Regions from separate parts of the Bradyrhizobium sp. WSM2793 genome, predicted to be linked through region 1. Evidence: predicted binding sites of a transcription regulator. Region 1 holds the regulator's gene; each other region holds the start of a gene.
What was found. The regulator PhoB, encoded in region 1, activates phosphate uptake and scavenging genes when phosphate is short. The targets are predictions, from matches to a motif close to TGTCATNNANCTGTCAT.
Positions count from the first base shown of each region.

Region 1 (7,830 bases):
AGGATACGGATCATGATGGCGTCGACATAGCGCGACAGCACGCGCGCGGTGTCGGCGATGGTCTCACCGCGGCCGAGCTGCATCTCGGCACCGGTGAGCATGATGGGCTCGCCGCCGAGCTGACGCATCGCGACGTCGAACGACACGCGTGTCCGGGTCGACGGGCGCTCGAAGATCATCGCCAGCGTCTTGCCTTCGAGCGGCCGCACCGGCTGCTGCGCCTTCTGCTTCGCCTTCATGGCGGAGGACGCCGCGAGCATGGTCTTGAGCTCCGACAGCGGCAGCTCGTTGATATCGAGGAAGTGCTTCGGGGACTTGCTCATCAGCTTGCCGCCCGCTTGGTCTGGCTGGACGAGATCGCGGCGCAGGCGCGCTCTAACCGCCCGACGCTGTCCTCGATCTCGGCTTCGGTCACGATCAGCGGTGGCAGGAAACGCACGACATTGTCGCCGGCCCCGACCGTGAGCAGTTTCTCGTTGCGCAGCGCCGCGACGAGATCGCCGGAGGGCACCACGGCCTTGATGCCGATCAGAAGGCCCTCGCCGCGCACTTCGCTGACGACATCGCCATGACGGTCGATCACGGCGGCGAGCTTCTGCTTCAGCAGCAGCGACATCTTCTGCACGTGGTCGAAGAAGCCGGGCTGGAGCATGACGTCGAGCACCGCATTGGCCGCGGAGATCGCCAGCGGATTGCCGCCGAAGGTCGAGCCGTGCGAGCCGGGCCCCATGCCGGCTGCCGCATCCGCGGTCGCCAGCACTGCGCCGATCGGGAAGCCGCCGCCGAGCGCCTTTGCCAGCGACATCACGTCAGGCGTGACGCCGGTGCGCCGATAGGCGAACAGATCGCCGCTGCGGCCCATGCCGGTCTGCACCTCGTCGAAGGCGAGCAGCAGGCCCTTCTCGTCGCAAAGCTGGCGCAACGCCTTGAGGAAGGTCGGCGTTGCCGAGCGCACGCCGCCCTCGCCCTGGATCGGCTCGATCAGGATGCCGGCGGTGTGCGGGCCGATCGCCTTCTTGACGGCCTCGATATCGCCATGCGGCACCTGGTCGAAGCCTTCCATGGGCGAGCCGAAGCCTTCGAGATATTTTGCAGAGCCGGTCGCGGCCAGCGTTGCCAGCGTGCGGCCGTGGAAGGCGCCTTCGAAGGTGATGATGCGATAACGTTCCGGATGCCCCTTGGAGAAGTGATGATGGCGGACCAGCTTGATCACACCTTCCAGCGCTTCGGCGCCCGAATTGCAGAAGAACACGAAGTCGGCAAAGCTTTCGTTGCAAAGCCGGCTCGCGAGCTTCTCGCCGTCCGGGCTCTGGAACAGGTTCGACATGTGCCAGAGCTTCGTCGCCTGCTCCTGCAGCGCCTTGACCAGATGCGGGTGGCAATGGCCGAGCGCATTCACAGCTACGCCCGAGGTGAAATCGAGATAGCGATCGCCATTGGTCGCGATCAGCCAGCAGCCTTCGCCGCGCTCGAAGCCGAGGTCGGCTCTGGCGAAAACGGGGAGCAAATGCGGCGCTGCGCTGTTAGTCATGATGTCACTTGAATGTTGCGGACGGTGTGACGCGTGCATTGCGCAACGCACCATCGACCGGCCCGGAAAACGAAACGTGCCGCCTTTTAAGGGCGGCACGCGGGACTATCTTATGCTTGGCAAGACGGGTGTCAATGCCGCCCGGAAAGCCTCAGGAAACGCTGAATCCGTAGTCTTGCGGTGCCGATTTTGCGGGTTTTCACCACGGAACATGTGGAAGCGAGTCGGCGGACTCTTGCGCGGGAGTCACGCCATATTGTAGCGTTTGGATTGTCAGATACGACATCTCGTGCAGCGGTTCTGATCCCAAGAGTCCTCTTGTACCGGCGTAAACGTTCGGGCGTCAGTCACGCGCCCGGCGAGCCTTAAGGGATTCTGACGGCACGGGTTTTTGAAGGCTTAGGCAATCGCTGCGAGGCCCCAGGATGGCTGGCGCGTAGCGAGGGAAAGGGTGCAATGACGGTTTTGACCTGGTCCGACGATCGCGTCGAGCAGCTGAAAAAGCTCTGGGAGGCCGGACTTTCGGCCAGCCAGATCGCAGCTGAGCTCGGCAATGTGACCCGCAATGCCGTGATCGGCAAAGTGCACAGGCTGGGTCTGTCCGGCCGCGCCAAGAGCCCTTCATCGGCAGCGCCCCGGCCGCGCAAGGCGCGTCCCGCGCAGCACATGATGCGGGTGACCCGCCCCATCGCGCGCGGCAACACCGCGCTGGCGCAGGCCTTCGAGGTCGAGGTGGAGGCCGAACCCGTCACCTACGACAACGTGGTGCCGATGGGCCAGCGGCTGTCGCTGCTCGAGCTCAACGAGGCGACCTGCCACTGGCCGGTCGGCGATCCCTCGAGCCCGGATTTCTTCTTCTGCGGCGGCAAGGCACTGTCCGGCCTGCCCTACTGCGCCCAGCACTCGCGCGTGGCGTATCAGCCGGCGGCGGATCGCCGGCGCGCGCCGGCGAAGCCGGGTCCGCGCTGAGTTCGCGGAATTCTCTGATCGTCAAGACTGCAGCCGTCACACGATGACGGCTCCACCAACTCGGTGTCATCCCCGCGAACGCGGGGATCCATAACCACAAGGCGCAGTTGTCGCGCGAGATGGTCACTCCGGGTCTTCGCCAAACCACTGCCTGTGGTTATGGGTCCCTGCTTTCGCAGGGACGACGCCGGAGAATGCGGCGGCGGCCCGCCAAAGCCAACGCCAGCAAACCTTACGTCTGCTCCGCCTTCGCGAAGCGGTCGTCGAGCGCGTAGCCGGCGCCGCGGACGGTGCGGATCGGGTCCTGCTCGCGGCCGAGATTGAGCAGCTTGCGCAAGCGGCCGATATGGACGTCGACAGTGCGCTCATCGATGTAGATGTCGCGACCCCAGACGCTGTCGAGCAGCTGCTCGCGCGAGAACACGCGGCCGGGATGCTCCAGGAAGAACTCCAGCAGGCGATATTCGGTCGGGCCGAGATCGATCGGCCGGCCCGAGCGCGCCACGCGGCGCTTGTCGCGGTCGAGCTCGATGTCGCCATAGGCCAGCACTGTCGCGAGCCGCTCAGGACTGGCGCGCCGCAGCAGGCCCTTCACGCGCGCCAGAAGCTCCGGCACCGAGAACGGCTTGACGATGTAGTCGTCGGCGCCGGTCGCAAGCCCCCGCACCCGCTCGCTCTCCTCGCCGCGCGCGGTGAGCATGATGATCGGGAGCTGCTTGGTGTCGGGCCGGGTGCGCAGGCGGCGGCACAGCTCGATGCCCGACAGGCCCGGCAGCATCCAGTCGAGCACGATCAGGTCCGGGATGTGCTCCTTGAGGCGGGTGTCGGCGTCGTCGCCGCGCATGACCGTCTCGACGTCATAGCCGTCGCCTTCGAGGTTGTAGCGAAGCAGCTCGGTGAGAGCTTCCTCGTCCTCAACCACCATAATGCGTGCGCCCATCGGGTCGTCGCTCCTTCAAGTCTTCAGGTATTCGGGACCGTCGTGGCGAAGGTGGTCATGTCGCCCTTCGGCCGCTTGTCGGTGATCGCCTGGCCCTCGATCATGTAGAACACGGTCTCGGCGATGTTGGTGGCGTGGTCGCCGATCCGCTCGATGTTCTTGGCGCAGAACATCAGATGGATGCAGAACGAGATGTTGCGCGGATCCTCCATCATGTAGGTGAGGAGCTCGCGGAACAGCGAGGTGCAGATCGCGTCGACCTCCTCGTCGCCCTTCCACACCGCCATCGCCGCCGGCAGGTCATGCGCGGCATAGGCATCCAGCACCGACTTGACCTGCTGCTGCACGAGGTCGGTCATGTGCTCCAGGCCGCGGAACAGCTTCAGCGGATGGAAGTCGGTCTCCAGCGCGGCGACGCGCTTGCCCATGTTCTTGGCGAGGTCGCCGATGCGCTCGAGGTCGGTCGCAACGCGCATGGCGCCGACGATCTCGCGCAGATCCACCGCCATCGGCTGCCGGCGGGCGATGGTGAGCACCGCGCGTTCCTCGATGCGCTTCTGCAGCGCGTCGAGCTCGGCGTCGATGGTGACGACGCGCTGGCCGAGCGCGACGTCGCGGCGGATCAGCGCGTCGACGGAATCGACGATCATGCGCTCGGCGATGCCGCCCATCTCGGCGACCAGGCGGGTGAGCTCCTGGAGGTCGGTGTCGAAAGCCTTTGCGGTATGTTCAGTACCCATGTCGCGTCTCCTCAGCCGAACCGGCCGGTGATGTAATCCTGCGTGCGCCGGTCGCTCGGCGACGTGAAGATCTTGCTGGTGTCGTCGAACTCGATCAGCTCGCCGAGATACATGAAGGCGGTCTTGTCGGAGACGCGCGCCGCCTGCTGCATGTTGTGGGTGACGATCGCGATCGTGTAGTTCTCGGACAGTTCCTGGATCAGCTCCTCGACCTTGGCGGTCGAGATCGGATCGAGCGCCGAGCAGGGCTCGTCGAACAAAATCACTTCAGGACGCACCGCGACGGTGCGGGCGATGCACAGGCGCTGCTGCTGGCCGCCGGAGAGCGACAGGCCGGAGGCGTTGAGCTTGTCCTTGACCTCGTTCCACAGCGCGCCGCCGCGCAGTGCCTTCTCGACGCGGTCGTCCATCTCGGACTTCGAGATCTTCTCGTAGAGGCGGATGCCGAAGGCGATGTTCTCGTAGATCGTCATCGGGAACGGCGTCGGCTTCTGGAACACCATGCCGACCCGGGCGCGCAGCAGATTGAGGTCGAGCCTGGGGTCGAGGACGTTGGTCTGGTCCAGCATGAGCTGGCCGGTGGCGCGCTGGCCCGGATAGAGGTCGTACATCCGGTTGAAGATGCGCAGCAGGGTCGACTTGCCGCAGCCCGACGGGCCGATGAACGCCGTGACGCGGTTGGCGCCCAGCGTCAGGTTGATGTTCTTCAGCGCGTGGTGCTCGCCGTAATAGAAATTGAGATTGCGCACCGTCACCTTGGCCGGGGCTTCCGGCAGCGGCTGCGAGGCCAGATGAGCGTTGGAACTCATGGATACGGACAGGTCGGTCATTTTGCAGTCCTCTCGGCGCCGAGGATGCGCGCGCCAATGTTCAGGGCAAGCACGGTGAGCGTGATCAGCAGCGCGCCGCTCCAGGCGAGCTGCTTCCAATAGGCATAGGGGCTCTGGACGAAGTTGTTGATGGTAACCGGCAGGTTGGCCATCGTCTTGTTCAGGCCGAGGCTGAAGAACTGGTTCGACAGCGCGGTGAAGAGCAGCGGCGCGGTCTCGCCGGCGACGCGGGCGGTGGCGAGCAGCACGCCGGTGATGAGGCCCGACCGGGCCGCACGATAGGCGATACGCTTGATCACCAGCGAGCGCGGCAGGCCGAGCGCCGAGGCCGCCTCGCGCAGGGGATTCGGCACCAGCAGCAGCATGTCCTCGGTGGTGCGCAGCACGACCGGGATCACGATGACGGCGAGCGCGAGCGCGCCCGCGATCGCGGAGAAGCCACGCATCGGCACCACCACCGCGCCATAGATGAACAGGCCGATGATGATCGAGGGCGCCGAGAGCAGGATGTCGTTGATGAAGCGGATCACCGAGGTCAGCTTGTCGTTGCGGCCGTATTCGGCAAGGTAGGTGCCGGCGAACAGGCCGAGCGGCGCGCCGATGCCGACGCCGATCAACGTCATGATGATCGAACCGACGATCGCGTTGCGCAGGCCGCCTTCGGTCGAACCGGGCGGCGGCGTATCCGCGACGAAGATCTGAAGATTGAGGCCGGCCAGGCCGTTGAAGAGCAGCGTGACCAGGATCAGCGCGAGCCAGGTGACGCCGAAGGCGGCCGCGGCGAAGCAGAGCCCGCGGATGACGATATCCTTGCGGCGACGACGCGAATAGATCGGATTGAGCGCCATGACGTTACTTCCCCGCCTTCTTGTCCAGCCGCATCAGCATCAGCCGCGCTGCGGCCAGCACGAAGAACGTCAGCACGAACAGCAAGAGGCCGAGCAGGATCAGGCCGGACTGGTGCAGGCCGTCGCTCTCGGCGAACTCGGATGCGATCGCCGCCGAGATCGTGGTGCCCGGCGCGAAGATCGATGAGGAGATGCGGAACGAATTGCCGATGATGAAGGTCACCGCCATTGTCTCGCCGAGCGCGCGGCCCAGCGCCAGCATGACGCCCCCGATGATGCCGACGCGGGTGTAGGGGATCACCACGCTGCGGACGACTTCCCAGGTGGTGCAGCCGACGCCGTAGGCGGCCTCCTTCAGCACCGGCGGCACCGTCTTGAACACGTCGACCGAGATCGAGGTGATGAAGGGCAGCACCATGATGGCGAGGATCAGCGCGGCGTTGAACGTGCTGAGATAGGACGGCGGACCTGCGAAGATCGCGCCCAGCACGGGCACGCCGTCGAAGATCCTGATCATGAAGGGCTGGAAGGTATTGGCCAGGAACGGGCCCAGCACGAAGAAGCCCCACATGCCGTAGATGATCGAGGGAATGCCGGCGAGCAGCTCGATCGCCATGCCGATCGGGCGGCGCAGCCATTGCGGGCAGAGCTCGGTGAGGAAGATCGCAATGCCGAGACCGACGGGAATGGCGATCAGCATCGCGATGAAGGAGGTGACGAGCGTGCCGTACATCGGCCCGAGCGCGCCGAGCACGGGCGGATCGGCCGATGGCGCCCAGCGCTGTGTCCACAGGAAGGAGAAGCCATATTCCTTCATCGCCGGGAACGCGCCGACGATCAGCGAGACGATGATGCCACCGAGAATGAGGAGCACCGAGATCGCGGACAGCCGCGTGATCCAGTAGAAGGTGACGTCGCCGAGCTTGAACGCGCTCAAGGCCTTGGCGCGGTCATACGGTCCGGCGTCGTCGATTACATCGCTCTGAACGGCCATTTCTGCCACGCCGATCCCCTGTGCCCGATAATATACGCTTGTTGTCAGTCTTTTTGTCGGTCTCGCGCTCCGGACACGGCATGACCGATCCGGAGCGGAAGTCTTGCGGGTCCCGGCTCTCGCGGAGCGGCACGCTGGACGATGCTTCATATCGCCAGGGCCGCACCGCGTCCGGGACGCGAGAGCCTTACTTAGCTCTTGATCTCGGCAGCCCAGGTCTTCTCGATCAGGGTCACGACGCCTTCGGGCATCGGGATGTAGTCGAGTTCTTCAGCCGCCTTGCCGCCGCTCTTGAAGGCCCAGCGGAAGAACTTGATGGCTTCCTGCGAGGCCGCCTTGTCGGTGGCGTCCTTGTGCATGAGGATGAAGGTCGCCGCCGTGATCGGCCAGGACTTCTCGCCGGGCTGGTCGGTCAGGATGACGTAGTAGCCGGGCGCCTTGGCCCAGTCGGCGTTGGAGGCGGCCGCCTGGAAGGCTTCGACGGTCGGCTGCACCGGCTTGCCGGCCTTGTTGACGAGACCGGTGTAGGTCAGCTTGTTCTGCTTGGCATAGGCGTACTCGACATAGCCGATCGAGTTCTTGGTCTGGCTGATGTTGCCCGACACGCCTTCATTGCCCTTGGCGCCGACGCCGACCGGCCACTCGACCGCGGTGCCCTCACCGACCTTGCTCTTCCAGTCCGCGCTGGCCTTGGAGAGGTAGTTGGTGAAGTTGAAGGTGGTGCCCGAACCGTCCGAGCGGCGCACCACGGTGATGGCGTCCGAGGGCAGCTTCACCTTCGGATTGAGCTTCTTGATCGCGGCGTCGTCCCACTTGGTGATCTTGCCGAGATAGATGCTGGCGAGCGTCTCGCCGTCGAACACCATCTCGCCGGGCTTCACGCCCTCGAGGTTGACGACGGGGACGATGGCGCCCATCACCATCGGCCACTGGACGAGGCCGTCCTTCTCGAGCTGCTCGGCCTTGAGCGGCGCGTCG
Region 1 covers NZ_KB902771.1:216,654-224,483, reverse strand. Annotated here, with positions in the region: gene argF (ornithine carbamoyltransferase) at 1-323, opposite strand, end outside; gene A3AS_RS0107145 (aspartate aminotransferase family protein) at 323-1,531, opposite strand; gene A3AS_RS0107140 (GcrA family cell cycle regulator) at 1,988-2,500, shown strand; gene phoB (phosphate regulon transcriptional regulator PhoB) at 2,733-3,440, opposite strand; gene phoU (phosphate signaling complex protein PhoU) at 3,464-4,180, opposite strand; gene pstB (phosphate ABC transporter ATP-binding protein PstB) at 4,192-5,010, opposite strand; gene pstA (phosphate ABC transporter permease PstA) at 5,007-5,858, opposite strand; gene pstC (phosphate ABC transporter permease subunit PstC) at 5,863-6,852, opposite strand; gene pstS (phosphate ABC transporter substrate-binding protein PstS) at 7,044-7,830, opposite strand, start outside.

Region 2 (7,830 bases), on a different contig from region 1:
TCCAGAACACCTTTGGCCGCGGCACGTAATGGGCTTCGAGATGGTCGGTGTGCAGCTCGATCAGGCCCGGCATGATCAAATCGCCGCCGGCATCCTCGGCGCCCGCAGGCGCAGTCCCATCGCCGATCTCGGCGATGCGCCCGTCGGCAAGAGCGAGCCAGCCCTGCTCGATCACCCGGTCAGCCAGCACGATCCTGGCGTTGGCGATCACAATGTCCTTCGGCTTGGCGTTCATTTCCATTTCCTTCAGGCCGCGGCGGCAAAGCTGGTGACGTCGACGATGCGGTCGGCAATCAGATGACGGATTTCGTCGTCATGGACAATGGCGACCATGGCGACGCCCTGGCGCTTCTTCTCGGCGACCAGCTCGACCACGACCGCGCGGTTGGCGGCATCCAGCGAGGCGGTCGGCTCGTCCAGCAGCAGTATCGGCAGGTCCGAGATGAAGCCGCGCGCGATGTTGACGCGCTGCTGCTCGCCGCCGGAGAAGGTCGCGGGCGGAAGCTGCCACAGACGCTCGGGGATGTTGAGGCGGTGCAGCAAATCGCCGCCGCGGGCTTGCGCGTCGGCGCGTGGCATGCCGTTCACGATCAGCGGCTCGGCGACGACGTCGATAGTGGCCACCCGCGGCACGGCGCGCAGGAACTGGCTGACATAGCCGATGGTGGCGCGACGGACGTTGAGCACCTGGCGCGGCTCGGCGCTGGCGAGATCGATCAGCGCGCCGCGGTGGCGGATGCCGATGCGGCCGCTATCGCAGCGGTAATTGCCGAAGATCATCTTCAGGATCGAGGACTTGCCGGCGCCTGACGGCCCCGACAGCACGACGCATTCGCTCGCGTTGACCTGGAAGGTCACGCCGCTGACGACAGGCAACTCGATGCCGCCCTGCAGGTGCATGGTGAAAGTCTTGTTGGCATCGGTGACGTCGATCATGGCGGTCATTGGAAAGCTCATATTGAAAGGTTCATGGCGGCAGGATCGAGGAGACGAGAAGTTGCGTATAGGGCTCGCGGGGATCGTCGAGAACCTGGTCGGTGAGACCGGTCTCGATGACGCGGCCGCCCTTCATCACCATCACGCGGTGCGAGAGCAGCCGCGCCACCGCGAGGTCGTGGGTGACGATGATGACCGCGAGGTGCAGCTCGGCGACGAGGCTGCGCACGAGGTCGAGCAGGCGCGCCTGCACGGACACGTCGAGTCCGCCGGTCGGCTCGTCCATGAACACCAACCGCGGTTCGGTGACGAGGTTGCGCGCGATCTGGAGACGCTGGCGCATGCCGCCGGAATAGGTCCGCGGTGCATCGTCGATGCGGGCGGTGTCGATCTCGACGCGGGTGAGCCAGTCGGACGCGGTCTCGCGGATGCGGCCATAGTGATTCCAACCCACCGCCATCAGCCGCTCGCCGACATTGGCGCCGGCCGAGACCGCCATGCGCAAGCCCTGCGCAGGATCCTGATGCACAAAACCCCAATCGGTACGATACAGGAAACGCCGCTCGGCTTCGCCGAGCGAGGCGAGATCGCGGGCGACACCGTCGCGCATCCGATAGGACACATGGCCGCCGCTGGCCGCGAGCTGGCCCGACAGGAGTTGCAGCAGCGTCGACTTGCCCGAACCAGATTCGCCGACGATCGCCAGCACTTCGCCGGGATACAGCGCGAAGGAGACGTCACGGCACGCGGCGATACGGCCGAAGGATTTGCTGAGGGAGGTCGCGACCAGCAGCGGCTGATCGTTTTCGAGCGCCGCGTGATCAACCATTGGTGCCTCCTTGCGCCTTCTCCTTGTACGGCGCGGCGCTGAGGCTGCCGTGATGGCCGGCGGCCTGGCGGCTCTCGCAATAGTCGGTGTCCGAGCACACGAACATCCGTCCGCCCTTGTCGTCGGTGACGATCTCGTCGAGATAGGAATTCTCCGCGCCGCACAGCGCGCAGGGCGCGTTGAAGCGATAGGGCTCGAACGGATGATCCTCGAAATCGAGCGACACCACCTTCGTGTAAGGCGGGATCGCATAGATGCGCTTCTCGCGGCCGGCGCCGAACAATTGCAACGCCGGGCAATTGTCCATCTTGGGATTGTCGAATTTCGGCGTCGGCGACGGATCCATCACGTAGCGCGCATTGACCTTGACCGGATAGGCGTAGGCGGTGGCGATGTGGCCGAAGCGGGCGATGTCCTCATAGAGCTTCACATGCATCAGGCCGTATTCGGCCAGCGCGTGCATGCGCCGCGTCTCGGTCTCGCGCGGCTCGAGGAAACGCAGCGGCTCCGGGATCGGCACCTGATAGACCAGCACCTGGTTTGCGTGCAGCGTCGCCTCGGGGATGCGGTGGCGGGTCTGGATCACCGTCGCTTCGTCAGTTGCGGTCGTCGTGGCAACGCCCGCGGTCTTGGCGAAGAATTTCCGGATCGAGATCGCGTTGGTGGTGTCGTCGGAGCCCTGGTCGATCACCTTCAGCACGTCGGCGGGACCGAGGATCGCAGCGGTCACCTGCACGCCGCCGGTGCCCCAGCCATAGGGCATCGGCATCTCGCGGCTGGCGAACGGCACCTGATAGCCGGGAATGGCGATCGCCTTCAGGATAGCGCGGCGGATCATCCGCTTGGTCTGCTCGTCGAGATAGGCGAAATTGTAGGCGGGCGCGTTCATTCCGCGGCCTCCTTCATGGCATCAGGCGCCTGGGCGTCAGTGAATTCCTTGCGCAGCTTGCGGAGCAGGCCGAGCTCGGACTGGAAGTCGACATAATGCGGCAGCTTCAGATGCTCCACGAAGCCGGTGGCCTGGACATTGTCCGAATGCGACATCACGAATTCTTCATCTTGCGCGGGGGCGAGTGCCTCCTCACCGAGCTCGCGGGCACGCAGCGCGCGGTCGACCAGGGCCATCGACATGGTCTTGCGCTCGCTCTGGCCGAAGGCGAGGCCATAGCCGCGGGTGAAGCACGGCGCTTCGGTCGCGGAGCCCTTGAACTGGTTGACCATCTGGCACTCGGTGAGCTCGATCGAGCCGAGCGGCACGGCGAAGCCGACATCTTCCGCCGAAAATTCCACCTCGACCTCGCCGAAGCGGATCTCGCCGGCGAAGGGATGGTTGCGGCCATAGCCGCGCTGGGTGGAATAGCCCATCGCCAGCAAAAATCCTTCGTCACCACGTGCGAGATTCTGCAGGCGCAAATCACGGTCCGCAGGAAAGTTCAGCGGCTCGCGGGTGAGATCGCCGACGCTGGCGCCGTCCTCGGCCTGCGGAGAGGATTCGATCAGTCCGTCGCGGCCGAGGATGTCGGTCACGCGCGGCGTCGGCGCCGTCGAGGCTTCCGCCGTTGCCGGAACCTCCGGCACAAAGCCTTGCGCGAGCGCGGGATCGAGCAGGCGATGGGTGTAGTCGAAGGTCGGCCCGAGGATCTGCCCGCCGGGAATGTCCTTGAAGGTCGAGGACACCCGCCGCTGCACGCGCATCGCGCCGGTGTCGACCGGCTCGCTCGCGCCGAAACGCGGCATCGTGGCGCGGAAGGCGCGAACCAGGAAGATCGCCTCGATCAGATCGCCGCGCGCCTGCTTGATCGCGAGGGCCGCGAGCTCGCGGTCATAGAGCGAGCCTTCGCTCATGACGCGGTCCACGGCGAGGCCAAGCTGCTCCGAGATCTGGTCGAGCGTGACCTCCGGAACGCCTTGGTCGCCGCGCCGCTTGTCTGCGAGCAGGCGATGGGCGTTCTCGATGGCGCGTTCGCCGCCTTTGACTGCGACATACATGCTTCTAGCTTCCCTTGCTCACGATTCGCGTGGTGCGGGGGATCGCGACCACGGCGTCATCGGCCACCAGCACCACATCGATGCCGCGCGGAAACAGCGCCTCGTTGATGTGCATACGCTCGAACAGATCGAACGGCTTGATCGACGCATTGAGCATGGCGGCGCCGTCGATGCCGGGACCGCGCAGCTCGAAGCTCCGTCCGGAGTCGAGGCTATCGACCTGCAGGATCACCGTGGTGGACCGATCCGGATATTCGCTGGTTCCGAGCGCGAAGCGTTCGAGCGGCGGCAGCGCACCGCCGTCGCTGATCAGCGCAAAACTCGCGATCGAGGAATCCTGCACCACGGGCGCGCCGGTGTGAAACTTCAACCATTTCACCACGTTCGGGCTCTCCGCCAGCCGCGCGTCGAGCCAGAGCGGCGTGTCGTGATCGAACAGCGTCAGCGCGATCGCGGCCGTGCCGCGCATCATCCTGTCGGGCGCCCCCGCCCCCGGTACGATGCGCTGGACCGAGCCCGGCCGCGCCATCGCGTCCATGACCGAGCGAAAGGTCGATTGCGCCGACAGCACCTTGTCGGCGAAGCCCGGCGGCAATTCCGCAATCGTGGTCATGATCTCACCCCTCACCGCGCACCATGGTGTAGAAATCAACCTTCGTCGCAGCGGTCTCGGCCGCCGCCTGCGCGCGGCCAGCCATAAGCTGCTCACGCAACGGGGCGATAACGTCCCGCTCCACCACTCCGCCAAAATCCCTCGACTGCACCAGGGCGTCGCACAAAGCGATCAGCCGCGCTTTCTCGCCGTCGCGCCCGAGCGTGTAGCCGAATCCGACCTCGCCGCTCGCAAGCCGCACCGCGGCGCGCGACACCGTGGCCTCACCGAGATTGAACGGCGCGCCGTCGCCGCCGACCCGGCCGCGCAGCATGACGAGACCGTTTTCGGGCGCGCGCAGGTCCTGATGGGCCGGGAGCGCCAAGTTGCGGAGGCGGGCGGCGATCTCGCCCGCCTCCGCGTGCGCCAGCACGGCCATGGCGGCTTGGCGCTGGGCTTGCTGGTTGTTGTGCAGGGTCACCTGATTCACCGAACCTTTGACAGAACTTGCCGCGCTGAAGTTGTCTATGATAATAGACAACTTAATACGGGAGCGCCATGACTGTTTCGTGACAAGTGCGTGATTTCTGGGCTAGGCTGGCCGGCGATATGAGCATGCAAGACACTGCGTCGTCCGGCGTCGCGCTATGGCGCCTCGTTGCCGACGGCATCGAGCGCGGCATCGCCGACGGCCGCTTTGCGGCCGGCGACAAATTGCCGGGCGAGATGGAGATCGCCGAAACCTATCGGGTGAATCGCCACACCGTGCGGCGCGCGCTGGCAGCGCTTGCCGAGCGCGGCCTGGTGCGCGCCGAGCGCGGCAGCGGAACTTATGTCGAAGCGCAGAAGCTCGCCTATCCCCTGCGCTCGCGCACGCGCTTCTCCGAGATCGTCGGCGCCGGTGGCCGCGAGCCGCGCGGTCAGTTGATCGAGGCGACCGACGATGTCGCGACCCGCGAGCTGGCGCGCGAGCTCGGCCTGAAGGCCGGCGCGCCCTTGGTGCGGATCGAGGCGATTCGCCTTGCCGACCGCACGCCGATTTGCGTCTCCACCACCTGGCTGTCCGCGGAATTGTTTCCCGGCGCCGGTGCCGTGTTCGCGGCGACGCGCTCGATGACGAAGCTGCTGGAGCATTATGGGGTGCGCGACTATCGCCGCGGCGCGACCCGGATCACCGCCGGCATCGTCGACGCAACCGACGCGGCCCGGCTCGATCTCGCGCTCGGACGGCCGATCCTAGTGGTCGATGCCACCGACCACGATCTCGACGGCAAGCCGCTGATGACCAAGCATTCGCGCTTCGCCGCGGAACGGGTGGAGTTTCTGGTGGAGTCGTAGGGCTCTCTCCAAGAAACCGGAGCCGTAGGGTGGGCAAAGGCGCACTTCGCGCCGTGCCCACGATCTTTCTCGATCGTTAAAAATCGTGGGCACGCTGCGCTTTGCCCACCCTACGGCACTTTTGATCAGGCCACGGCCCTGCGCCCAATGATCGCAAAGCGCAGCTTGCCCGAGATGAAATCGATCGCGGCGACCGCGACCAGGATCATCAGGATCAGGAACGACACCTTCTGCCATTCCAGCACGCGGATCTGCTCGGCGAGCTGCAGGCCGATGCCGCCGGCACCGACGATGCCGATGATGGTGGCCGAGCGGGTGTTGGATTCGATGAAATAGAGCACCTGGCCGGCGATCACGGGCAGCACCTGCGGCAACAGCCCGAAGCGGATCTCGTGCAGCGGGCTGCCGCCGGAGGCGCGGATGCCCTCGACCTGCTTCTGGTCGGCGCCCTCGATCGCCTCCGAGAACAGCTTGCCGAAGGCGCCGAAATCCGACACCGCAATGGCGAGCACGCCGGCGAACGGGCCGAGCCCGACGACGTTGATCCACACCAGCGCCCAGATCAGCGTGTCGACGCCGCGGATCGAATCCAGCACGCGGCGAACCGGGAAGCGCAGGATGCTCGACGGCACCACGTTGCGCGCGGCGAGCAGGCTGACCGGAAGCGCGAAGATTGCGGCGAGCGTCGTGCCGAGCAGCGCGATCGACAGCGTCTCGCCGAGCGCCTTCAGATAGATCGGCAGTGAGGAGCCGGGATCGGGCGGGATCATCATCAAGGTGATCCAGCCGAGCTGGCTGAGACCTGCGAAGAAGCGCGACGGCGAGAAGTCGAGATCGACGAGGCCATAAACGAGGACCGCGAACGCCGCGACGATCATCGCGGGTGTGGCAAGCCGCGCCGAGGCCGGCCGGTCGAACACATCCGGATAGCGCGCGCGAAGCTCTCGCGTGTCGATCGCTTGCCGCCTCGTCACGTCCGCGCCTCCTTGCCGAACAGGCGGCCGCGCAGCCAACCGGTGCTGATGTCGATGATGAAGACGGTGACGATGATGGTGAGCAGGATCGCGCTGACGTCCGAATAGTAGAATTTGCGGATCGCGACGACGAGTTCCTGGCCGATGCCGCCGGCACCGACGAAGCCCATCACGGAGGCTTCACGGACGTTGATCTCGAAGCGCAGCAGCGCGTAGCTCGCATAACCCGCGGTCACCTGCGGCACGACGGCGAACCGCATGCAGGACAGCCAGCTCGCGCCGGTCGAGCGGATGCCTTCGACCGGCTTCATGTCGGCGTTCTCGACGATTTCCGAGAACAGCTTTCCGAGCGCGCCGGTGGAGTGGATCGCGATCGCAAGCACGCCCGCCATCGGTCCGAGCCCGAAGGCGATCACGAAGATCAGCGCGAAGACGATGCCCGGAACGGTGCGGGCGAACTCGAGCAGGCGCCGGACGACGAAGCGCAGCCAGGGTGCGGGCGAGGTGTTTTCAGCCGCGAAGAAGTTCAGGCAAAATGCCAAGGTCGCGCCGATCAGCGTGCCGACATAGGAGATCAGCAGCGTCTCGCCGAGCATCTTCAGCCATTTGCGCCAGCCCCAGAGCCACTCGCCGACATCGGTCCAGACGCGCTGGCCGTTGTCGAGCGTGAGGATGCGATCGAAATAGCTGATGAAATTGCCGAAATAGGTGAAGAGCGTGCGCAGATTCACCTCCGCGCCGATTCCCGCGAGAGCCAGCGCGGCGCCGAAGACCGCGATCCCCAACAGCAGGCGGAGCCGCCTGCGCCCGACCGCCTGGCGATAAGCGGCGTTGAGCACGGCAAGCTGCTGCTCGGGGAGGATCGAAACCGCTGTTGTCATCGGCCTGAGATGAGTTCCGTCAAAGAAAGAGCCGGGTCCAGGGACCCGGCTCCAGTTGCATCGCCCTGAGATCAGGACGCCTTCTTCTTACGCAGCGCATCGACGAACTTGATCAGCTCGATCGTGCCATCCCAGTCCTTGGTGGTGGCGGGATGAAAGCCCTTCTTCTGACCGTCGGAGAGGCGGTCGAACGCGGCCTTGTCCTTGGCCGGTGCGTCGAAGAACGCCTTCGCGATGGCGGCCTTGGCGTCTTCCGGCAGGTCGGAATTGTAGGCATAGGGGCCGTTGATG
Region 2 covers NZ_KB902802.1:65,021-72,850, reverse strand. Annotated here, with positions in the region: gene A3AS_RS0130185 (alpha-D-ribose 1-methylphosphonate 5-triphosphate diphosphatase) at 1-235, opposite strand, end outside; gene phnL (phosphonate C-P lyase system protein PhnL) at 247-945, opposite strand; gene phnK (phosphonate C-P lyase system protein PhnK) at 968-1,765, opposite strand; gene A3AS_RS0130170 (alpha-D-ribose 1-methylphosphonate 5-phosphate C-P-lyase PhnJ) at 1,758-2,654, opposite strand; gene A3AS_RS0130165 (carbon-phosphorus lyase complex subunit PhnI) at 2,651-3,754, opposite strand; gene phnH (phosphonate C-P lyase system protein PhnH) at 3,759-4,367, opposite strand; gene phnG (phosphonate C-P lyase system protein PhnG) at 4,372-4,836, opposite strand; gene phnF (phosphonate metabolism transcriptional regulator PhnF) at 4,956-5,684, shown strand; gene phnE (phosphonate ABC transporter, permease protein PhnE) at 5,810-6,658, opposite strand; gene phnE (phosphonate ABC transporter, permease protein PhnE) at 6,655-7,539, opposite strand; gene phnD (phosphonate ABC transporter substrate-binding protein) at 7,611-7,830, opposite strand, start outside.
Region 2: the regulator PhoB is predicted to act here: its motif matches at 4,905-4,921, upstream of phnF (phosphonate metabolism transcriptional regulator PhnF).

Region 3 (7,830 bases), on a different contig from region 1:
ATTGCATCGTCGGACATCCCGCTCAGATGCAGCATCTGACGCCGTTCGGCGACGACGAGGGCGGCCTGGCGCGCTTCGGCCTGGCTGGCTTCGAGCACGCGTTGCGGCACGGCCTTGCCTTCGAACAGATCCACGTTGCGATTGAGCTGCTGGCTGGCGAGGTGCTCCTGCGCGATCGCGTGCAGATAGTCGCGTTGCTGGGAGACGAAGCTCGGACTCTCCAGTGTGACCAGCGGCTGGCCGGCCATGGCGCGGTCACCGCGCCCGACCAGGAGATTGGCGACCATGCCGGCCACCGGCGCGCTGACGACCCACAATTGCTGCGTCGGGATGACGATCTGGACGGGATAGGGCAGCGTCAGATCGGTCCCGCTCGCGACAGGATGGGTGACGCGGACGCCGAGATTGCGCGCCTGCGCATCGCTGAGCTTCACCTCGTCCTGTGCATTCGGCGCGGAGGGCCAAAGACTCAATACAAGCGCTAGGAGAGCACGGGCAGTCGCGCTCCGAGCGGGGCTCAGACGGAAAATCCCATAGGGCAGTTGCATGGCGGAAGTCGTCCGGAGCGCAGCATTTGTATCTCGCTAACGCCGGCGCGACGGTGGTGGGTTGATGTGCATCAAGCGCGCTTGGCCTGCGCAGGATATTTTTGCACGAGGCGCGCCGGAGATGGCATCGATCCGGCTGTGGGCCGAGGTGGGCTCCGGGTGGTTTGCTTATCGCGGGGCGCAACAGCCAAGGCTGTTCTGAACTACGCAGGAGCAAAGTCGTGAAATTGAGCAGACTCTTGTGCACACTGCTGGGCAGTGTTATTGCGGCGCTTGCTCTCGTGCAGCCCGCGCTTTCCCACAGTGGAACGGCGCAGGATCCTTGGAGCCCCGCGCACATTGACATGCTCCCGGACGAAATCCGCGCAGACGTGCAGAAATGGAACGCTACGTGCGGGGGCTCGATAGCGGCCGCCCAACATTTTGCGCTCTATCTGACCGTGCCACGCGCCGAGTTCGTGGCCCTTCACTTCGACGATTTTCAATGCCGCAGCAGAGCCGTTCTTTGCAATTCCGCGGGATGCCTTCACGAAGTGTATGTCGCGACGGCCGGCCGATACCGCCGCGTGCTCACGGTGCGCACCTATGACATCCGACTATCATCCGTCAACAACCAGGCCTTCGTCGAGCTCCTCGACCGCAACGGAACCAGCCGGAAGCTGCGCTGGAATGGCAGCCGATTCGTCGCGAAGTAGAAGTAGATGTCGCTGCAGATGCCTGTCGCTTGCACCTGTCTCGTTGCGCTTTAGTTTATTGTTAGAGCATGATCTTTTCGGAGAACCGCTACGCACTTTTCCGGATCATGCGTTAGCGCCGCACGATCGAGCCGGCGCGGCTGACCAGGCGGGCGAGTGCGCGGAAGCGGCTGCCGACGCGGTCGGCGACGAGGTCGCCGAGGCGATGCTCGAACACCAGCATCAGCTTGCGGCCCTGGCTGCGGAAATGCGTGGCCGGCAGCACGCCAGGGCGCGCCGCCGAGATCAGATGCGCGACGCGGAACGCAGCGCCCAAGAGGCGCGCGCGCTCGAGCTGCGCCGGCGTCAGCAGCTCCTGCATGGTAACCGGCGGCTGGTTTTCCTCGCTCAGGCCCGCATAGCGATAGAACACCGACAGGCCGACGAAGGCGCGCTCGGTGTGGGTGATCGCGCCGAAATTGCCGTTGACGACAAGGCTCAGCGTCTGCTCGCCGCGGTGATCGGGATGCACGCGCCAGCCGATATCGGACAGCAGGCACGCGGTGTGGCGCAAGCGGCGGTCCTCCTCGGTCTCGCGCAGCTTCACCACGCGCGCGAGGCGGTCGGTCCAGGCGATCAGCTCGTGGGCGTGCTTGGCCGAGCGCGACAGCAGCTGGTTCAGCTCTTCCGCGGCGCAGATCAGGCCGTCCTTGTTGCGTTCCGGCTCCGACAGCTTCTCGTGCAGCAGGCCCTCGCGCACGCCGAAGGTCGAGAACACGATCGTCTTCGGCTTTGCCACCCGGATGATGTGCTCGAGCACCAACGCCGCATAGGTGAGGAGCGGTCGCCGCGCATCGGCGACGATCTCGATGTCGGCGAGCATGTCCGCTGCCGCAAGCCGACGCAGACGGCGCGAAAAGTCGAGCGCTTCAGCCGCGGTCAGGGAATAGCCGTGCATCACCTGGAGCGGATAGCCGCTCTGGATGATGTGGATGCGCGCCAGCGCACGCCAGGTGCCGCCGACCGCATAGAAAGTGCGGCCGCGGCCCGCGGTGAGCTGTGGCACCTCGTCGATCGCCTCGCGCACGATGCGGTCGGCGCGCTTGAGCGATTTGTGCGCGAGGTCCTGGAGCGCGAGCCCGCCGAGCGGCAGCGTCACGCCGCTACGCACGCTGTTCCTGCGCACGTCGATCAGTTCGAGCGAGCCGCCGCCGAGATCGCCGACGATGCCGTCGGGATGATGGATGCCCGAGATTACGCCGAGCGCCGACAGCCGCGCCTCGCGCGGACCCGATAGGATCTCGATCTTCACCGCGCAAATGCGCTCGGCCTTCGCGATGAAGTCGGGGCCGTTGGAGGCGTCGCGGCAGGCCGCGGTCGCGATCGCGAACACGCGCCCGACCTGCATCACGCGGCACAACGCGCGAAAGCGCCTCAACGAGGTCAACGCCTTGTCGACGGCGTCGGGCGCGAGCAGGCCGGTGCTCTGCACCTCGCGTCCGAGGCCGCACAGCGTCTTCTCGTTGAAGATCGGAATGAGGCTCCGCGTCAGCCCCTCGTAGACGACGAGACGGACCGAGTTGGAACCGATATCGATGACCGCGACGCTCGAGCCGCGCTTGCGCGGCCGCTTCACGCCGAACATCCCCGATCAGGATTGATGGCGTTCGTTCCGGCGCGTAAGACGACGCGGCGAGGATTCCTTGAGCGACTTTCCACGGCCAGACAGACTCGGATTTGTCATGAAGTAGTTGTGGACGTTGAAAGGCTCTTCGCCCTTCGCGGTCTTCATACGCGTTGAGGACCCGTCCGGCAACAATTGCCAGCTCTGCTCATTGTCCTTGAGATTCGCGACCATGATCTGTTCGAGAACCTGCTGATGCACCGTGGGATTCTGCAGCGGACACAGCACCTCGACGCGGCGGTCGAGGTTGCGCGGCATCATGTCGGCGGAGGAGATATACACAGCCGCTTTGGCACTCGGCAGACCCTGGCCCATGCCGAAGCAGTAGATTCGGCCGTGTTCCAGGAAGCGTCCGATGATCGATTTGACGCGGATGTTCTCGGACAGGCCGGGAATGCCGGGGCGCAGGCAACAGATACCGCGCACCACGAGCTCGACCTGCACGCCGGCCTGGGAGGCCTCGTAGAGCGCGTCGATGATGTCGGGGTCGACCAGCGCATTCATCTTCATCCAGACCGCGCCGTGGCGGCCGTGGCGCGCATGCGCGGTCTCGCCCTGGATGTGCTCGATGATGCGCTTGCGCAAGGTCAGCGGCGACACCGCCATTTTTTCCAGATCGCTCGGCGCGGCGTAGCCGGTGATGAAATTGAACACGCGCGCGGCATCGCGGCCGATGGTCGGATCGGAGGTGAAGTAGGAGAGGTCGGTGTAGATGCGCGCGGTGACCGGATGATAATTGCCGGTGCCGGTATGGACGTAAGTCGTGAGGCTGCCGCCCTCGCGACGCACCACCATCGAGAGTTTTGCGTGCGTCTTCAGTTCGAGGAAGCCGTAGACGACCTGCACGCCGGCGCGTTCGAGATCGCGCGCCCAGCGGATGTTGGCTTCCTCGTCGAAGCGCGCCTTCAGCTCGATCAGCGCGGTGACGGATTTGCCGGCCTCGGCGGCTTCCGCCAGCGCGCGCACGATCGGCGAGTTGTTGGAGGTGCGGTAGAGCGTCTGCTTGATCGCGACGACATCGGGGTCGCGCGTCGCCTGCTGCAGGAACTGCACCACCACGTCGAAGGATTCGTAGGGGTGATGGACCACGAGGTCCTTCTGCCGGATCGCGGCGAAGATGTCGCCGCCATGCTCGCGCACGCGCTCGGGATGGCGCGGCACGTAAGGGGTGAATTCGAGGTCGGGCCGGTCGAGGCGCGTGAGCTGCGAGAGCTCGTTCATCGCCTGCACGCCGTCGACCAGGAACACCTCGTCGTCGGCGGCCGACAGCGCGTGCTGCACGAAGCTGCGCAGCTCCTCCGGCATCTTGGCATCGATCTCGAGCCGGATCACCGACCCGCGGCGGCGGCGCTTCAGCGCGGTCTCGAACAGGCGGACGAGGTCTTCGGCCTCTTCCTCGATTTCGAGCTCGGAGTCGCGGATGATGCGGAAGGCGCCCTGGCCGTGCAGATTGTAGCCGGGGAACAGGCGGTTGATGAACAGGGCGGTCGCCTGCTCCAGCGAGATCAGCCGGACCACCTTGCCGTCGGCCGGCAGGCGGATGAAGCGGTCGATCTTGCCGGGCATGCGGATCAACGCGTTCATCTGCTTGCCGTCGGCGGCGCGCGTGAGCTGGAGCGCGATGGTGAAGCCGAGGCTCGGGATGAACGGGAAGGGGTGGGCCGGGTCGATCGCCAGCGGCGTCAGCAGCGGGAACACGTTGCTGAGGAAATAGTCCTCGATCCAGGTCCGTTCCGCCTTGGTGACGTCCTTGCCGTCGACCAGGACGATGCCGACATCGGCCAGAGTGCCGCGCAAATCGCGCCAGATCGCCTGCTGGTCGGAGGCGAGTTCGGAGACGGTGCGGTTGATCAGGGCGAGCTGCTCGGATGGCGTCAGGCCGTCGGGGCTGCGTTCGGCAATGCCCTCGCGCACCTGCGCCTTGATTCCGGCGACGCGAACCATGAAGAACTCGTCGAGGTTATTTGCGGAAATCGACAGGAATCGCACCCGCTCCAGCATGGGATGGCTGGGATTGACCGATTCCTCCAGGACGCGGCGGTTGAAATGCAGCCAGGAAAGCTCGCGGTTGATGAATCGCTCGGGACTCGATGCGATCGCCGGCAGGCTTTCGGTCTCTGGGGCTTTTTCTTTAGTTTCAACAGCTTGCGCAGAGTCCATCAGAAGTCGGTCCATCCAGTTCGCCCCAATTTGCGACTTATGCGCAAAACCGGCCGGAGCATGTGTTAGAGCGATGACGTTTCGATGACATTGATGTTCCGCCGCTTCGCCGCGTCAAGCGGGCTCGCGTAGGCCTTGGGCGCGGCCGCGCGACCGATCAAGCGTCCCGCAGTAGCTCGGCGGCCAGCGCCCGGGTGACCGGGCGGCCAAGTCGCAGGGCTTCGCTGTCGAGCAATTCCACGGCTTGGCGGGCGGCGGCCGAGGACCGCTCCAGGCGCGTGGCGAGGTAGCCGACTACGCTCTCGTCCACGGTGAGCTGGCGGTCGGCGCAGAATTTGACGATCAGGCCGCGGAAGAGCTGGTCGTCGGGCGGCAGCAGCGCGACCACCGGAACGGCGCGCAGACGCGAGCGCAGGTCGCGAAGCTCTATCTCCAGCGAGGCCGGCACCTCGCGTCCGGTGAACAGAATGTAGGCGCCATCCTCGCGGGCGAGGTTCATCAGGTGGAAGAGGGCGCGTTCGTCAAATTCCCTGGCCTTGAGATCCTCGACCACCAGCGCACCTGTGGCGAGCGTGCCCGGAACGCCCGCAGCGGTCAGCGCATTGGCCGTGGTGGAGCGGGCGCCGGCCTCCTCGGCCCAGATCGCGCCGAGATGGCTCTTGCCGCTTCCTTCCGGGCCGGCCAGCCACATGATCCGGTTCGGCCATTCCGGCCAGCTGTCGATCAGGCCGAGGCCGGCTGCATTGGCCGGTCCCTCAAGGAAATTGTCCCGGCTGAGGCTCTCCGCATGCGGAAGTGAAAACGCCAATTGTCGGGGGTGAACGCGGCCTGGCACGCTTGCTTTGCTCCATGCCGGCGCGCCGGCGTCATTTGAAGAGGTCGGACGTATCGAGCGGGAGTTGGCCTTTTACGGGGCCGCATCCCCTCTCATTTGGCCTCGATCGTACTCATGTGCCGCAGCCACTCGACCAGATAGAGCGACACGGAGGAGAGCGTGAAGACCGTGACGAAGCCCATCAGGATGATATCATAAGGGGCCGGCTTGAAGCCGAAGGCAAGCGCCGCCAGCACGAGCGCCGCGAACGCCACTTGTGCAACCGTGTTGAGCTTGGACACTTTCGACGGCTTCATCTCGACCGGCCGGTCGAACAGCCAGGACACGATCACGGCGGCGACGATCATGATGTCGCGCGAGACCACCAGGATCACGATCCAGCGCGGAATTGCGCCCCAGATGCCGAGCGCCATGTAGATCGAGACCAGCAGCGCCTTGTCCGCGAGCGGGTCGAGCAGGGCGCCGAGCTCGCTCGTCATGTTGAAGCGCTTGGCCAGGAAGCCGTCCACGGCGTCGCTGATACCGGCGATCAGGAAGACGGCGAACGCGACCTCCATTTGGCTCGACACGATGGCCCAGACGATGATCGGGACCAGCATGATGCGGCCCAGGGTAATGATGTTCGGAATACTCACGAAAGCGCTTCCCGGCACCCGGTCTGACCTCGAATCCGGCCTCTCGGGAGGCTGAACCGGTTGATATCTCTACATAGTATACGGCGGTGCGCCATGCGAGCCATTGCGCGTCCCCGGAATTCGACGTAACCAGCCGCGAACCCACTGGAAATCGGGCATGACCGACCGCAAAAACGGCCTCACTTACGCCGATTCAGGCGTCGATATCGATGCGGGCAACCGCCTGGTCGACCTGATCAAGCCGATGGTGCGCGCCACCGCACGGCCGGGCGCCGACGCCGAGATCGGCGGTTTCGGCGGCCTGTTCGACCTCAAGGCGGCCGGTTTCAAAGATCCGGTCCTCGTGGCCGCGACCGACGGCGTCGGCACCAAGGTCAAGATCGCGATCGAGACCGGCCTGCATGGCGGGATCGGCATCGACCTCGTCGCCATGAGCGTCAACGACCTCGTGGTGCAGGGCGCCGAGCCGCTGTTCTTCCTGGATTATTTCGCTTGCGGCAAGCTCGATCCGGAGGCGACGGCCTCGATCGTCGCGGGCGTCGCGGAGGGCTGCCGCGAATCCGGCTGCGCCCTGATCGGCGGCGAGACCGCCGAGATGCCCGGCTTGTACAAGGACGGCGATTACGACCTCGGCGGCTTTGCCGTCGGTGCCGCGGAGCGGGGGACGTTGCTGCCGCGCAAGGACATCGCGGCCGGCGACGCCGTCATTGGCCTCGCCTCATCGGGGGTGCATTCGAACGGCTTCTCGCTGGTGCGCAAGATCGTGGAACAATCGGGCCTCGGCTTCGAGGCGCCGGCGCCGTTCGCTCCGGTCATGACCCTTGGCGGCGCGCTGCTGACGCCGACGAAGCTCTACGTCAAATCCTGCCTGCGCGCGATCCGCGAGACCGGCGCGGTGAAGGGCCTTGCCCACATCACCGGCGGCGGCTTCACCGACAACATTCCGCGCGTGCTGCCGAGCAACCTCGGCGTCGGCATCGATCTGGCCCGCCTGCCGGTGCTGCCGGTGTTCAAATGGCTGGCGGCGCAGGCCGGCATCGCCGAGCTGGAGATGCTGCGCACCTTCAACTGCGGCATCGGCATGATCGCGATCGTCGAGCCCGACAAGGTCGACGAGGTCGTGCAGGTCTTCACCGACGCCGGCGAGACCGTGGCGCAGCTCGGCACCGTGATTCCGGCCGAGGGCGAGCACCGCGTCGTCTATAACGGCCATCTCGACATGGCGCCGTGATGACTGGCGCTGCGATGAAGCGTCGCGTCGCCATCCTGATCTCCGGCCGCGGCTCCAACATGT
Region 3 covers NZ_KB902775.1:60,159-67,988, reverse strand. Annotated here, with positions in the region: gene A3AS_RS0110425 (efflux RND transporter periplasmic adaptor subunit) at 1-548, opposite strand, end outside; gene A3AS_RS43380 (hypothetical protein) at 770-1,243, shown strand; gene ppx (exopolyphosphatase) at 1,356-2,858, opposite strand; gene A3AS_RS0110410 (RNA degradosome polyphosphate kinase) at 2,874-5,066, opposite strand; gene A3AS_RS0110400 (DnaA ATPase domain-containing protein) at 5,224-5,901, opposite strand; gene A3AS_RS0110395 (CDP-alcohol phosphatidyltransferase family protein) at 5,994-6,536, opposite strand; gene purM (phosphoribosylformylglycinamidine cyclo-ligase) at 6,694-7,767, shown strand; gene purN (phosphoribosylglycinamide formyltransferase) at 7,782-7,830, shown strand, end outside.
Region 3: the regulator PhoB is predicted to act here: its motif matches at 5,140-5,156, upstream of A3AS_RS0110410 (RNA degradosome polyphosphate kinase).